Regions from separate parts of the Streptomyces sp. NPDC007905 genome, predicted to be linked through region 4. Evidence: riboswitches for the same ligand, from Rfam matches in the RefSeq annotation. Region 4 holds a riboswitch; each other region holds the start of a gene.

Region 1 (3,837 bases), on a different contig from region 4:
CTTCATGCTGCCCGCCTTCGGGCTGCTGACCTGGCTCACGATCTGGACGCGGCAGCGGGAGCTGCGGACCGTGCGGGAGGAGCTGCCGGCGTATGTGTACGCGGGGTGGCTGGGGCCGGCCGAGCCGTTCGTGCTGGGCTCGATGCGGGCGCGGCGGATGGCCCGGGATCACGCCCGGCAGCACTTCGGGGGGCGGCCGGCGGCCCGGGCGGTGGCGCAGTACGAGGCGTACGCCACCTCGCTGGCCTTCCTGCGGCACCGGGGGCGGCGGGGCCGGGCCGGGGCCGACTTCGTCGTACGGGAGCAGGAGCTGCTCACCCAGCTGTGGAAGCGCAGGGATGTCGCCCGGCCGGCACTGGAGTACGCGGCCCGGGCCTCCGCACCGGCGCCCGTGCCTACGGCGTACTGGGCGGCATACGGGCACCCGACGGTGCCGTATCCCGTCTACAACCCGTATCGGTCCTAGACCTCGGTGTGAGGGGCGTCGGCACCGCCGGACCACGTCGTCGTGACCGGGCGCCGTCGCCGCGGAGAGGGAGTCAGGCGGAAGCCCGGGTCAGACGGTCCGATTCCTCCTGCGTCAGCCGCAGCTGCGCCACTCCCAGCAGCGCCGGAAGCTGTTCCACGGTGCGGGCCGAGGCGATGGGGGCCGTCACCGTCGGCCGGCCGGCCAGCCAGGCGAGGGCGACCGTGGCCACCGGGACCCCGTGGGCGGTGGCGATCTCGTCCAGGGCCGTGAGGACCTTCTGGCCGCGCTCGGACTCGAGGTGCTTGGCGGCGGAGCCGGCACGGGCGCTGTCGACCTTCGTACCGGGGCGGTACTTGCCGGTCAGGAAGCCCGAGGCGAGGGCGAAGTACGGGACCGCCGCGAGCCCCTCACGGGCGGCGAGGTCCTGCAGCGGGCCCTCGTAGGTGTCGCGGGAGACCAGGTTGTAGTGGGGCTGGAGGGCGACGTACCGGGCGAGGCCCTCGCGGTCGGAGAGGTCGAGGGAGGCCCGCAGGCGCTCAGCGGAGATGTTGGAGGCGGCGATGTGCCGGACCTTGCCCGCCCTCACCAGCTCGTCCAGCGCGCCGATGATCTCCTCCACCGGCACTTCGGGCTTGTCGAAGTGGGTGTAGTAGAGGTCGATGTAGTCGGTGTCCAGGCGGCGCAGGGAGGCGTCGGCGGCGGCCTTGATGTTGGCCGCGGACAGGCCCTGGTACTCCGGGTGCTGGCTGACCTTGGTCGCGATGACGACGTCGGAGCGGTTGCCGCGGGCCTTGACCCATTTACCGATGATCGTCTCGGACTCACCGCCCTTGTTGCCCTCGATCCACGCCGAGTAGGAGTCGGCGGTGTCGAGGAAGTTGCCGCCGGCGGCCGTGTAGGCGTCGAGGACGGCGAAGGAGGCCTCCTCGTCGGCGGTCCAGCCGAAGACGTTGCCGCCGAGGGCCAGCGGGAAGACCTCGAGGTCGGAGGAGCCGAGTTTGCGCAGAGAATCGGTCATGCTTCTTTTCAACCGTCACTCCGGTACCGCCCATTCCGGGATTCCCGCGCGAACGGTGTGTGAACACAGGACCGGCAGCCCTGACGTCGGGGGGGTGCCGTCAGGGCTGCCGGGGACCGGATGAGGGGTCGGTCGGGGCCGGGTCAGCGGCTGGTCAGGGGGTGAGGCCCTTGCCGCGCAGCCACGTCATCGGGTCGATGCCGGTGGCCTGGCCGTTCGGGTGGACCTCCAGGTGGAGGTGCGGGCCGGTGACGTTGCCGGTGGCGCCGATGCGGCCGATGACGTCGCCGGTGCCGACCTTCTGGCCGACCTTGACGTTGATCGAGGACTGGTGGCAGAACCACAGCTCGGTGCCGTCGTCCAGGGTGAGGATCGTGCGGTAGCCGTAGGCGCCGGCCCAGCCCGCCTCGGTGATGATGCCGCCGTGGACGGCCTTGATCAGCGTGCCCGTCGGGGCGGCGAAGTCGAGGCCGGTGTGGTAGCCGGAGGACCACATCGAGCCGGGCTGGCCGAAGGTACCGGTGATCGTGTAGGAGACGACCGGCAGCCGGTACTCCTTGGCCAGCTCGGCCAGGCGCTCGGCCGCGGCCTGCTTCTTGGCGGCGGCCTCGGCCTTCTCCTTGGCGGCGGCGGCCTTGGCGGCGGCTTCCTTCTCCGCCTTGGCGGCCGCGTCGGCGGTCTGCTTCTCGGCGGCGGCGACGGCGGCCGCGGTGGCCTTGCTGTCGACCTTGCTCCGCTGCTGCTCGGCCTGGGCCATGATCCGGTTGCGCAGGGCCTCGCCCGCGTCGCTCTGGTCGCTGTCGGCGGAGGTCGTGCCGAGGGTGCTGAGCGAGGCCGTGGTGGCCTTGGGCGCGTCGGAGGAGTCGTCACCGAACAGGGAGCCGACGGAGGGCAGGTCGGGCATGGAGATGGACACCGGCGGCTTGCCGGTGTTGGCGCTGGCCATGCCGCCCGCGCCGACGGCGGCTATGACGCCGACGCCGAGGACGGTGGAGCTGCGGGCGAGTCCGCCGCCGCGCTGCTTGGCGACGCGGTGCCGGCCGCGCACGGGTCGGATGGAGTCCTCGGTGGGATTCCACTCCTCCCAGGGGCCCTCTTCGGTGCGGTAGTCGCCGTAGCCGAAGGTGTCGGTCTCACGCTGGGCCGGCACGAACGGGGCCTTGGGGGCAGGCGGGTTGGACGCCACGCGGGCGTGCTCCTTTCCTTCCTCCGCCTACCGGGTTAGCTGACGGGTTCGGAGCAGGAAGGTCTCCTACGCGCGTATACGGGCCGTGGACCAGAGCAGTTCACGGCAGCATCCGCGTGATTCACCCCAAAGTGGTGGTTCCCCGGTTCCCTTGCGGGATTCGGCGCGTGCGCACGGAGCCGTCTCTTGTGACGGCTGGGACGACCGCGCTGCGTTATCGAACGTTAATAGACCCACGTGTCAGATTCCAAGCTGTTCGGCTTGATCGTTAACCTTTCTCCGGCTGGACGTACGCGTCAGGACCGGAGGAAATCGGGCGAGTTGACCGATGCTCAGGAGTCCCGGCGTTTTTGAGGGTGACTCAGGTGTTATGCGGAGGGCTCCCATCCGCTCACTGTCGGTGCAGGCGGTCACGGTCGCCGTACGGCGAGCAGCGCCATGTCGTCCGTCATCCCGCCCCCGGAGTGCCGGCGCACCTCCGCGGCGAGGCGGACGACCAGGGTGCGCGGGTCATGGAAGCGGCGTCCGGCGAGCCGGCGCCAGGGGTCGTAGAAGCGGCCGTGGGCGTCGCGGGCCTCGGACAGGCCGTCGGTGTAGACCAGCAGGGTGGCTCCGCTCGGGAAGCCGAACTCGGTCGCGCGGTCGGGCCACCGGCCCAGGTCGCTCATGCCGAGCGGGAGCGCGGGCTCCTGCGGGGTCAGGCTGCGCAGGGTGCCGTCGTCGTGCAACAGCAGCGGCGGGGGATGGCCGCGGTTGACGATCCGGACGACGCCGCCCCCGTGCGGCAGTTCGGCGAGCACGGCGGTGGTGAAGCTCTCGACGGCGTCGATCCCGTCCCGCCGGGTGCCCTCGCGGGCCAGCGCACCCTCCAGCCGTTCGGCCACCGCCTCCAGCGTGCTCTCCTGCTCGGCGGCCTCCCGGAACGCCCCGATCACCACGGCGACGGCGGCGACCGCCCCCATGCCCTTGCCGCGTACGTCCCCGACGACCAGCCGGACGCCGTGCGGGCTGTCCTGCACCGCGTACAGGTCGCCGCCGATGAAGGCGTCCTCCTGAGCCGCCTCGTACCGGGCCGCGATGTCGAAGCCCGCGATCCGTGCGGCGGGCTCGGGCAGCACGGCCCGCTGGGCGGCCTCGGCGATCTCCCGTGCCGAGGCGAGCCGC
Region 2 (3,837 bases), on a different contig from region 4:
GCTGCGCGGTGATCTTCGGCAGGTCGGGGTCACCGGAGTTGGCGAGCGCCGGGACCAGCCCGATCGTGGCCGCCGCCACCCCCACCACCGCGACCGGGACCACGTACCGGGCGGCCTTGCGGCGTCCGGAGTGCAGGTCCTCGTCCTGAACGGCGCCCGTTGCGTCGTCGGATTCGTACGGTGCCATCTGTGCCTTACCTCCGTCGTCGGCGGCGGCTGTCCCCACACTGGTCCACCTGAGCCGCCATTCTCACCCGAATCGGTGAGGAGTGGTGATTTCCGTGGTTTCCATCTGACCAAATCGGCCGTGAGGAAGCGTCAGACCTCGGAGCCAACTCCGTGTACGCCTGCGGTATGACACACAGGGGCGGCACCTCCCCCGACCCGTAGGGGTCGGGCGGGAGACACCGCCCTCGCGCCGAGTACGGGGCCTCAGCCGGCCCGGTGCACCACCGCGTCGCACAGCTCGATCAGCGCCGCCTTGGAGTCGCACTCCGGCAGCGGGGCCAGCGCGGAGCGCGCCTCCTCCGCGTACCGGACGGTGTCCCGGCGGGCCTGCTCCAGCGCGGGGTGCGCACGGAGCCCGGCGAGCGCCTCGGCGTGCCGGGCGTCGTCGGTGAGGTCGGAGTCCAGCAGCGCGCACAGCGCGACGTCCTCGGGCAGCCCCAGCCGGGCGGCCCGCTCGCGCAGCCGCAGGACGGGCAGCGTCGGGATGCCCTCGCGCAGGTCGGTCCCCGGGGTCTTGCCGGACTCGCGCGAGTCGGAGGCGATGTCCAGGACGTCGTCCGCGAGCTGGAAGGCGACCCCGAGCCGTTCGCCGTACTGGGTGAGCACGTCGACGACCGTCTCGTCGGCCCCGGACATCATCGCGCCGAACCGGCACGACACGGCCACCAGGGAGCCCGTCTTGCCTCCGAGCACGTCCAGGTAGTGCTCGACCGGGTCCCGCCCGTCCGAGGGGCCCGCCGTCTCCAGGATCTGCCCGGTGACCAGCCGCTCGAACGCGAGGGCCTGCACCCGGACCGCCTCGGGGCCGAGGTCGGCGAGGATCTGGGAGGCGCGGGCGAAGAGGAAGTCGCCGGTGAGGACCGCGACGGAGTTGCCCCAGCGGGTGTTGGCGCTGTCCACGCCGCGCCGCACGGACGCCTCGTCCATGACGTCGTCGTGGTACAGCGTGGCGAGGTGGGTCAGCTCCACGACGACGGCCGACGGCACGACGCCTGGCGCGTACGGGTCGCCGAACTGTGCCGCGAGCATCACGAGCAGCGGCCGGAACCGCTTCCCACCGGCTCGTACGAGGTGTTGCGCGGCCTCCGTGATGAACGGGACCTCGCTCTTGGTGGCTTCGAGCAAGCCTTCCTCGACAGCCGCCAATCCGGCCTGGACATCGGCTTCCAGAGCCTGGTCCCGCACGCTCAGCCCGAACGGCCCGACGACGGTCACGAGGGGTCTCCTGTCTGCTGGTGTCTGGTGGCGATTACACGGTTTGTCGATAGGTCGCTGCCCTCACTCAAGTCAGCGTATCCGGTCCTGTTTCGATCACCGATAGCGCCCACCGGTCCAGCCCGGCGGTATCGGATCACGGCCGGTATGTTTTTGATGATCCGATAAGGATGGACATCTATTGACTTAACAGGAACTAGTCCGGTTTGTCGCGAACTGGACGGTGGGCGGATTACTCCTTTTGCGCCACGACCGACAAAACTCCCGAATCCCCCATGTCCGGTTTGGTACACTTTGCTATTTCGTGAATTGGGTCACGCATACCCATGTACCCGGCTGATCGCCCCACCACCGGTTCCCCCTTGCCACGTCAGCCAGTTGAGGGTTGGCAACCGCAAAGGATCAAGCACCCCATATGGCACAGATCAAGGTCAACGGGGTCTTTGTGTGAATCCCATACTTGTTCCGGACATGTGCTCTCGCATAGCTTCCCGCCCTGTCAGGCGAACGCCGAATCCTGCCGCGTCTGACACCACCCATCGACGAACTCATTCGTACGGCAGGAGCGGGGGACCCAGGTAAGCCGCTGTCCCGGCACGACACACGTCGTGCCGGTACGGCTAGGGGTGAAGCCGTGCCTCCCACCAGAGGCACGGCCGGGCACCTCCCCGCCCGAACCCGACAGCTCACCTCGCAGGCGACGGAGAGGAATTTCGCCATGCCTGCTGCCGCTCAGCCCCGCCGCGTCCGCACCAACCGCCTCATCCGCACGCTCGCCGTCGCCGGCACCGGCGCCGCCGTACTCGCGCTTCCGCTCATCGGCGCGACCGGCGCCTCCGCCGCCACCCCCACGGCCACCACGCCCTCCACCACCCTTGCCGGCTACCCGAACAACCTCGACGGCTGGATCCGCGAGTCGCTCGCGATCATGGCCCAGAAGGGAATCCCGGGGACGTACAACGGCATCTACCGCAACGTCATCCGTGAGTCGTCGGGCAACCCGCTGGCCATCAACCTCTGGGACTCCAACGCGGCCAAGGGCATCCCGTCCAAGGGCCTGCTCCAGGTCATCGACCCGACGTTCAAGGCCTACCACGTGGCCGGAACGTCCTACAACATCTACGACCCGGTCGCGAACATCACGGCCGCCTGCAACTACGCGGCCGCGCGCTACGGGTCGATCGACAACGTCTTCGGCGCCTACTGATCGCTACCGGTGGCAGGCCACTACTGATATCCCGGTCAGTCTGTCGGGAACAGTCTTTCGAGGACGACGGCGATGCCGTCGTCCTCGTTCGACTGTGTGACCTCGTCGGCGACCGCCTTGAGTTCGGGGTGGGCGTTGGCCATGGCGACACCGCGTCCGGCCCAGTCGAACATGGGGATGTCGTTGGGCATGTCACCGAAGGCGAGGGCCCGTTCGGCGGCGATCCCCAGATGGTCGGCGGCCAGCGCCAGCCCCGTCGCCTTGGTGACACCGCAGGGCTGGAGTTCCACCGTCCCCGGCCCCGACATCGTGACCGTCGCCAGCGAGCCCACCGCCGAGCGCGCGATCGCCGCCAACTCGTCGTCGGACAGCGTGTGGTGGCGCAGCAACACCTTGCTGATCGGCTCGCACCACAGATCGTCCCGCCGGCCGACCCGCACCGCGGGCAGAGTGGGGTGCGGCATCAGATACCCCGGTTCGATCAGCGTCAGCCCGTCCACGCCGTCCTGGTCGACGGCCGCATAGACCTGGCCCACCTCGGCCTCGATCTTGCCGAGCGCGGTCTCGGCCAGTTCCCGGTCCAGCCGGACCGACCACAGCAGGCGGTCGGCGCCGGCGTCGTAGACCTGCGCGCCCTGCCCGCACACCGCTAGCCCCGTGCAGCCGAGCGCGTCCAGGAGCGGCCGTACCCGGGGCGCCGGGCGGCCCGTCACCACCAGGTGCCGGGCGCCGGCCCGCGCCACCCGCTCGAGCGCGGCGAGCGACCGGTCGGAGACGGTGTCGTCGCCGCGCAGCAGCGTCCCGTCCAGGTCGGTGGCGATCAGTGCGTGTGCGGGGGGTGCGGCCATGATCAGAGAATACGGACAGCGCGCCCCGCCGACTCACCGCGATGTTCCCGGACTTGTGTGCTGCTCAGCCCCAAGTGGTGCCCGCGGGCTCCCTGATGGTGGCATTGATGCGGTTGAACATGTTGGTGAGCGAGATGGTGAGGATCAGCGCGGAGAGCTGCTTCTCGTCGAAGTGGCCGGCCACCTCGTCCCACAGCGCGTCCGGCACCGGCTCCTCGGAGAGGTCGGCCAGCCGCGTGACCCGCTCGGTCAGCTGCAGCGCCGCACGCTCGGCCCGAGTGAAGCAGGGCGCCTCACGCCAGGCCACGACGCCGGCGATCCGCTCCTCGCTCGCACCGG
Region 3 (3,837 bases), on a different contig from region 4:
CGGTTCGGCCGGCCGGGCGAGGGCGTGGGTGGTGCAGCGTGCGCAGTGGATGGGGTCGCCCCAGGTGAGGGGCTGACCTTCAATGTACGTGCGGGCGTTGGATCTGGGTCGTCCGGATCGGCGATCTCGGCGAAACCGCTCATACGCTCCCTGGCGATGTCCCGTGGCGTGGCCGGACAGTCGTGATGCAACAGCGCGGTTCGAAGCCGAGCCCGGCCGCTTCGAGGGCGGTGGCGGCTCGGAGGAACGCGTGGGCTTGGCGAAGGCGCATGCGGTTCCTCCCGTCGAGGGCGGAAAGGCGTGCGGGTCGGAAGTCGCCGCCGGAGAACGCCGTACGAGCTCGCGTTCGTCGTACAGGGTGTCGACGTCGCGGGTGAACTCCTTCCCCGCACCGGTGCGGGGCCAGGCGTTGTCGAGGTCGTTGCGGATCCGCTTGGCCTCCTCGGCGGTGAACTCGTTGTGCGGGTGCCGCACGGGGCCGTGCGGCTGCTGACGTGCGACACCGGGCAGCGCACGCGCGAACGGGCGCCCGGGCGGCACCGCGGTCGCCCTCGCCCCCGTCAGCGCCCAACCGCTCCGCCTCAACACCCCGCCGCCGGAGCCCGAGCCGCGGTCAACCCCCGTCTTCGACGAGGCGCTGTTCGCCCGCGTCCGCGACGACGAGGCCTAGCCGCCCTGCACGGCGCGCGGCATTCGTGCCTGATGCCCCTTGCCGTCAACGGTGTCCCGGACGTCATTCTCGCTGCGTGTGCCGGTCGCCTTTCCGCCAACTTCGCCAAGCGTGTCTACGTCCATCCGAGCCCGGAGGATCTGCGGGCCGCTTCGGATCACCTCGCGCCGCTCTTGGGCTTTGGCGGGGAAGCCGCCACCTGACCGGGCGTGAGCTTCCGTGAGACATCCCTGCTCGCCCACGGCAGAAAAGCGCCTCTGAACTGCGACATCCAGTGGATCACCAGGATGTACGCCCACCGTAAGGCCATGTACGTCCTGTACATTTTTTACAGAAGCGAGGCCGATCGAGGCCCTGTCGCGAGGAGGGGTACGCCCATGACCCGACCGTCCGCCCGTCACGTACTGCCCGAGTTCACCGAGCGCACCGGCACGGGCCGGCGCACGCTGGATCCGTATTCGAAGCTGTTCGAGAACCGGGTCGTCTTCCTTGGGACGCCACTCGACGACACGGCGGCCACCGACGTGATCACGCAGTTCATGCAGCTCGAACACACGGCCCCGGACCGGGACATCACGCTGTACCTCAACTGCCCGGGCGGCTCGTTCAGCGCGATGACGGCGGTCTACGACACGATGCGGTACGTCACCTGTGACGTGGAGACCTACTGCCTGGGCCAGGCCGCCTCGGCGGCCGTGGTACTGCTCGCGGCCGGGGCTCCGGGCAAGCGGTTCACCCTGCCCGGCGCGCGCGTGGTGCTGGAGCAACCCGCCCTGCCCGAACCGGCCCAAGGACAGCCGAGCGACCTCCTGATCCAGGCCGAGGAGCTGGTCCGAACGCGCACGCTGATGGAGGAGATGCTCGTCCGGCACACCGGGCGCACCGCGGAACAGGTCCACCAGGACCTGGAGCGGGACCTGGTGCTGGACGCGCCAGGCGCACTGGCGTACGGCCTGGTGGACGGTGTCGTCCCGAGCCGCAGGGCCACCCCCGGCACCCGGCACGCGGGGTGAGCCGCCGATGCTGCCACCGGAGCTTCCGCCGCTGCCCGCACTGACGCGTGCCGAGGGCGAGTTGATCGACCGTTACCTGGAGGCGGCCGACCTGCTGGGCCGGATCAACCCGGCGCAGTCCGGGGACACCTACCGCGGGCTGCGCGCGGCGCAGGCCCTGGTGCGCAAGGCGGCCGAACTGCGCGACGCGCTGGCCCTGATGCACCAGCGGGGCGAGACGGAGCTGCACGGGGACACGTTGGCACGGGCCTTGCGGGTGTTGGACGGCGAGCGCCGCACCGCGCGCGTCGCGCTCCCGCCCGACTGCGTCGGCTGATCCGGACGCGCGTCCGGCCCGACCGGTCCCTCGTGTCGACGGGCCGTGCGGGCCGGGCTTGAAACGGCCCGAACGACGTACCCCCGACCGGCGTATCTGCGGACCTTTTTCCGGGCCTCCCGACTTGCGCAGCGAAGGGTTCCCAGGCCCGCGAGGAGGTGCTCCGCCCCAGGTCCGGGGCTACGCGCGGGATCTGACGTCGACTCGAACACAGCAGTGTCCACCCGAACGGGTGAGTGGTGAGTAACGCCACAAATCCCCGATTGCGTTGGGATTTTGCGACTCCTGTGAGTGAAGATCCCTGTCTGACGACAAGCCCCCGCCACCGCGGCGGGGCGGTCCGGGCGGACGCCGAGTCCTGCCGCCGCCTGGATGACCGGTCGACAGGAGTGGATCGGCAGGAGTGGAGGACCCAAGCAAGACGGGTCGCCGGGACGGACGTTCGTCGCAGACGGACGGTCGTGCCGAGCAGCCCTTGGGGTGAAGCCGCGGCAACGCGGCCGGGCTACTTCGCCAGCCCGAATCCGACAGGTCATCCTTCACAGGCGGCTGACGAAGGGTTGCGCATGACTGCGCTCAATCGTGTCCCGTCGCTGATGGCCCGTGCCGGTACGGCCTCGGCCCTCACCCTCGCCGCCGTGGGCGGCTCGATCGCGGTTCCGGGCCTCGCCACCGACGCCTCGGCCGCGACCTTGGCGACGAAAGCGCTCCAGATCGCGGCGTCCAAGAAGGGCGCGCCGTACGCCTGGGGCGCCACCGGGCCGCGCCGGTTCGACTGCTCGGGGCTGACGCTCTACTCGTTCAAGAAGGCGGGCAAGAAGCTGCCGCGTACGGCAGCCCAGCAGTACAACAAGACCCACCACATCTCGGCCAACAGCCGCAAGGCCGGTGACCTGGTGTTCTTCCACTCGGGGTCCAGCGTCTACCACGTAGGCATCTACGCCGGGAAGGGCAAGATCTGGCACGCCCCGAGGACCGGGGCCGTGGTGCGGCTGGAGAAGATCTGGACCAGGAGCGTCTGGTACGGCCGGGTCAGCTGACCCTGGCTCAGGGCAGGAGCGGCTCCAGCAGCAGGGCCGCTCCGAGAGCCGTCAGTGCCGCCCCGGTGCCCGCCTGAAGCATGCGGGCGGCCCGGGGCCGGCGCAGCCATCCGCCCAGCCGGTCCACCAGCAGGGCCACCACCTGGAACCACGTCAGGGCCAGCCTGGAACCACGTCAGGGCCAGCGGGCAGACGATCAGCGCGAGCAGCAGTGTCCTGGGCAGGGCGGAGCCGCCGGACGGCACGAACTGGGGCAGCAGGCTGAGGAAGGTCAGCGACGCCTTCGGGTCGAGGGCGTTGGTGACGAAGCCCTGCCGGAGCGGATGCGCGGTCGGCGGCGCCGCCTCGGCGGAGCCGCCGGCGGGCCGCCGTAGCGCCCACAGGGTCCGTACGCCGAGCTGCAGCACGTACGCCGGGCCGACGAGCTCGCTCCGGCGGCGGAGGCGTTCCGTGCCCTGCCGCACGGGGCGTTCGGCCGGGCGGGGCGGACTGGCTGGGCGTGAGGACAGCGGCGGCCCAGGCGTCGGAGGCTGTCAGGCGCCAGGGCCTCTCTTCGAGCACCCGGGCCGGCAAGGCTACGGCCCCCCTGCCTCGGGCGCCGACACGTCACAGCTCCCCCTATGCGAGCGCCGGGCCCCGAGGGACGGTGGTCCGAGCCACCGAACACTCCACCCGAGGAGCCACGTCCGCACACCGCAACGTCCCACCCGAAGAACCACTCCCCCGCACCAACCCCCGCCCGAAGAACCACGTCTCCCACCGCCGCCCCACGCACGCCTCGGGGGCGTACAGCCCCTT
Region 4 (3,837 bases):
AGGATCTCCTCGATGCGCAGCAGCTGGTTGTACTTGGCGACGCGCTCGGAGCGGGCCGGGGCACCGGTCTTGATCTGGCCGCAGTTGGTGGCGACGGCCAGGTCGGCGATGGTGACGTCCTCGGTCTCGCCGGAGCGGTGGGACATCATGCACTTGAAGCCGTTGCGCTGGGCCAGCTCGACGGCGTCCAGGGTCTCGGTCAGCGAGCCGATCTGGTTGACCTTGACCAGCAGGGCGTTGGCCGCGCCCTCCTCGATGCCGCGGGCGAGGCGCTCGGGGTTGGTGACGAACAGGTCGTCGCCGACCAGCTGGACCTTGTCGCCGAGCTTGTCGGTGATGACCTTCCAGCCGGCCCAGTCGTCCTCGAACAGCGGGTCCTCGATGGAGACGAGCGGGTAGGCCGCGACCAGCTCCTCGTAGTACTCCGTCATCTCGGCGGCGGAGCGCTCCTTGCCCTCGAAGAGGTACTTGCCGTCCTTGTAGAACTCGGAGGCGGCCACGTCGAGGGCGAGAGCGATCTGCTGGCCGGGGGCGTAGCCGGCCTCCTTGATGGCCTCCAGGATGAGGTCGAGGGCCTCACGGTTGGAGCCGAGGTTCGGGGCGAAACCGCCCTCGTCGCCGAGGCCGGTGGACAGGCCCTTGCTCTTCAGGACCTTCTTCAGCGTGTGGTAGACCTCGGTGCCCCAGCGCAGGGCCTCCGAGAAGGACTCCGCGCCGATCGGGGCGATCATGAACTCCTGGATGTCCACGTTGGAGTCGGCGTGCGAGCCGCCGTTCAGGATGTTCATCATCGGCACCGGCAGCAGGTGCGCGTTCGGGCCGCCCAGGTAGCGGAAGAGCGGGAGGTCGCTGGCCTCGGAGGCGGCGTGGGCGACGGCGAGGGAGACGCCGAGGATGGCGTTGGCGCCGAGGGAGCCCTTGTTGTCGGTGGCGTCCAGGTCGAACATGGCCTGGTCGATCAGGCGCTGCTCGGTGGCGTCGTAGCCGACGAGCTCCGGGCCGATCTGCTCGATGACGGCGAGGACGGCCTTCTCGACGCCCTTGCCCTGGTAGCGGTTCGGGTCGCCGTCGCGGAGCTCGATGGCCTCGAAGGCGCCGGTGGAGGCGCCGGACGGGACGGCGGCACGACCCGTGCTGCCGTCGTCGAGGCCGACCTCGACCTCGACCGTGGGGTTGCCTCGGGAGTCCAGGATTTCCCGGGCTACGACGACGTCGATGGACGGCACGAGCATCTCCTTCATGGATGTGACGCTGGTTCTGCGGGGCTGGTGTGCCTTGCGCCTGAAGCCTATCCGTCCCGGGGGCGTCGGCCACCGACCGACCGTCCCGTGGACAGGAAGGGGCGGGGAGAGGCACGGGAGGACAGGGAGACCGTACCCATTGTTCATGCGCGGAACAAAGTGGGGCGCGGGCGGGACCCGGCTGAAGAGCGGGAAACAAAGAGCCCCGCCCCGGCGCGTACGGGGGAAGACGCGCCGGGGCGGGGAGCCCGTGGGGGACGGGGGGCGACCCTCACGAGGCCTTCAGGGGGCGGGCCGTGGTGTGAGAGCGCTGTGGTGGGTGTGGGAGCCGGGTGTCACTTCAGGTGCAGCTGCTGGCCCGGGTAGATGAGGTTGGCGTCCTCGACGATGCCCTTGTTCAGCTCGAAGAGCTTCTTCCAGCCGCCCTGGACGTGGTGCTTGTCGGCGATGGTGCTGAGGGTGTCGCCCTTGACGACCTTGTACTCGCCGTCACCCTTCTTGACCTTCTTGCCGGTCGGGGTGGTGACGGTCTTGCTCGCCGAGGGGGCCGTGCGCGTGGTGGAGCGAGTGGCGGCCTGCTGACCGGTGGAGCGAGTGGTGGTGCTGGGCGCGGCGCTCTTCGAGGAGGCGCTGGGCGCGGAGCCGTTGTAGGCGGCGCTGGACAGGCCCGTGCCGCAGACCGGCCAGGCGCCCTTGCCCTGGGCCGCGAGGACCTTCTCGGCGATCTGGATCTGCTGCGCCTTGCTGGCCTGGTTGGCCTGCGCGGCGTACTGCGTGCCGCCGTACGCGGCCCAGGTGGAGGCGGAGAACTGCAGACCGCCGTAGTAGCCGTTGCCGGTGTTGATGGACCAGTTGCCGCCGGACTCGCACTGGGCGACCGCGTCCCACTCGGAGGCGGTGGCGGCGGAGGCGCTGCCGGCCGCCATCAGCGGGGCGGCGACGGCGGCACCGGCGACGCCGGCGACGGCGATGGCGCGGACGGCCTTGGACGGACGACGGTGCTTGCCCTTGCCGGAAAACAGCATGGATCGATCCCCTCACCGACGCCTGCGAGGTGAGCTGTCGGGTTCGGGCCGGTTGAGTTGCCCGGTCGCGCCTCTCGGGGAGGCACGACTTCACCCCTAGCCGGGTCCAGCTCAACTGCTGGGCTCGGCGCTTACCTTGGGTCCCCCGCTCCTGCCTACGGCGCATGACGCGACGACTGTTCCCGGGCAACCGCTGGCAGGATTCGGCGTTGCGACTGCCGGGGCTCGTGGTGACGAGCGGTCTCGACCGTAGACAGGCGATCAGCGGAATTTCAAAGACGATCAGGGCTTCTGAGACTCATCCCACACTTTCACCAAACCGGACATTGGGTGTGAAGTGGGACGTCAACTCCCGCTACTTATCGCCCGTTTCGGTACCGACTTCCAGGGTCTGACCGGCAGCGATGTGGTTCGGGTCGGCGATGACCTTCTCGTTCAGGCTGTAGAGCGCGTGCCATCCGCCGTCGACGGCAAGGGAGTCGGCGATGGAGGCGAGCGTGTCTCCCCCGCGGACCGTGTAGGTGCTCGCATCGCGGGAGGTGTGACGGCCGGAGGAAGTGGCGTTCTGACCGTTTGCCACGCTTTCGTCCGCACTGTCACCGCGGTGACGTCCGCCACTGCTGAGGGCACCGGTGTCGACCAGGCTCCAAGAGCCGCCGGTCTGCCATGAATTGTCCGACTCGTCCAGTACGGGGTTGGTAGTGGCGGGCGCACTCCCCTGCGTGCTCCCGGAGTCCGGCGATGCGGAGGTGTCGGACTTGTGGGTGCCGGTTCGCTCACCGGGGCCGGTGGAGCCGGCGCCCTTGCTCGCACCGGGGGACGGCGTGGCGGTCGCATCCGAGGAGGAGTCGGACGAGGACGACGAATCCGGCAGGCCGGACGAGACGGAATTTCCGGTGGAATTGGACGTATCCGTGGACCCGGAGGAGTCACCGGAGTCCGACGAGCCCGTGCCGGAGCCGGCCGAGCCGGAGTCACCGACGCCCGTGTCGACGTCCAGGGAGCCGGAGTTCGAGGTCAGGCCGGAGAGGAGGGCGCAGGTGGCCCAGGGGGTGGTGCCCTGGTCGGCGAGGATCTTCTCGGCGACGGCGATCTGCTGCGAACGGCTGGCCTGGTCGGCACTGTCGGCGTACTGGGTGCCGCCGTACTTGTCCCAGTCGTCCTGGGATATCTGCAGACCACCGTAGTAGCCGTTGCCCGTGTCGGCGCTCCAGGAGCTGCCGCTCTCGCACTCGGCCACCTTGTCCCACGTGGTGCCGTCGGCAGCGTTGGCGCTCGCCGCGCCGAGGAGCGGGATGGCGATGGCGGAGCCGGTCACTCCTGCCGCGACGAGGAGGGCGGGGGCCTGACGGGGGCGACGGTGACGACCGTTCCCGGAGAGCATGCGGAAACCTTTCGGGCGACAGCAGGAGCGGCGCGGCGGGTGAGGCTCGACGCCGCGCTGATGGGTGAACGTATCGGCAGACGATCACTTGTCACAAGTTAATGCCGCGCAGATCACGTGAAGATCACAAAGTTGAACGTCTGTCATGTTGACGTTTCTACGACCTTTTCGGTAGCGGGCGTGAACT

Evidence for each region. A riboswitch is a leader RNA that binds a small molecule or an ion and turns the genes downstream of it on or off. The one in region 4 is predicted to bind cyclic di-AMP.
Region 1: another riboswitch for cyclic di-AMP. It lies ahead of ACFZDC_RS39815 (peptidoglycan DD-metalloendopeptidase family protein); the one in region 4 lies ahead of ACFZDC_RS23805 (transglycosylase family protein).
Region 2: another riboswitch for cyclic di-AMP. It lies ahead of ACFZDC_RS25820 (transglycosylase SLT domain-containing protein); the one in region 4 lies ahead of ACFZDC_RS23805 (transglycosylase family protein).
Region 3: another riboswitch for cyclic di-AMP. It lies ahead of ACFZDC_RS28365 (NlpC/P60 family protein); the one in region 4 lies ahead of ACFZDC_RS23805 (transglycosylase family protein).

What each region holds. Positions count from the first base shown of each region.
Region 1 covers NZ_JBIBKS010000042.1:18,335-22,171, forward strand. Annotated here, with positions in the region: gene ACFZDC_RS39805 (PrsW family glutamic-type intramembrane protease) at 1-466, shown strand, start outside; gene ACFZDC_RS39810 (aldo/keto reductase) at 540-1,487, opposite strand; gene ACFZDC_RS39815 (peptidoglycan DD-metalloendopeptidase family protein) at 1,642-2,673, opposite strand; cyclic di-AMP (ydaO/yuaA leader) riboswitch at 2,681-2,849, opposite strand; gene ACFZDC_RS39820 (SpoIIE family protein phosphatase) at 3,084-3,837, opposite strand, start outside.
Region 2 covers NZ_JBIBKS010000015.1:87,429-91,265, forward strand. Annotated here, with positions in the region: gene ACFZDC_RS25810 (outer membrane lipoprotein carrier protein LolA) at 1-187, opposite strand, end outside; gene ACFZDC_RS25815 (polyprenyl synthetase family protein) at 433-1,443, opposite strand; cyclic di-AMP (ydaO/yuaA leader) riboswitch at 1,942-2,156, shown strand; gene ACFZDC_RS25820 (transglycosylase SLT domain-containing protein) at 2,162-2,650, shown strand; gene ACFZDC_RS25825 (Cof-type HAD-IIB family hydrolase) at 2,686-3,498, opposite strand; gene ACFZDC_RS25830 (carboxymuconolactone decarboxylase family protein) at 3,563-3,837, opposite strand, start outside.
Region 3 covers NZ_JBIBKS010000017.1:144,829-148,665, forward strand. Annotated here, with positions in the region: gene ACFZDC_RS28355 (ATP-dependent Clp protease proteolytic subunit) at 1,048-1,683, shown strand; gene ACFZDC_RS28360 (hypothetical protein) at 1,691-1,999, shown strand; cyclic di-AMP (ydaO/yuaA leader) riboswitch at 2,339-2,562, shown strand; gene ACFZDC_RS28365 (NlpC/P60 family protein) at 2,566-3,039, shown strand; partial or broken gene ACFZDC_RS28370 (LysE family translocator) at 3,047-3,482, opposite strand.
Region 4 covers NZ_JBIBKS010000013.1:180,521-184,357, reverse strand. Annotated here, with positions in the region: gene eno (phosphopyruvate hydratase) at 1-1,232, opposite strand, end outside; gene ACFZDC_RS23805 (transglycosylase family protein) at 1,577-2,266, opposite strand; cyclic di-AMP (ydaO/yuaA leader) riboswitch at 2,271-2,439, opposite strand; gene ACFZDC_RS23800 (transglycosylase family protein) at 2,622-3,650, opposite strand; gene ACFZDC_RS23795 (cytochrome P450) at 3,794-3,837, opposite strand, start outside.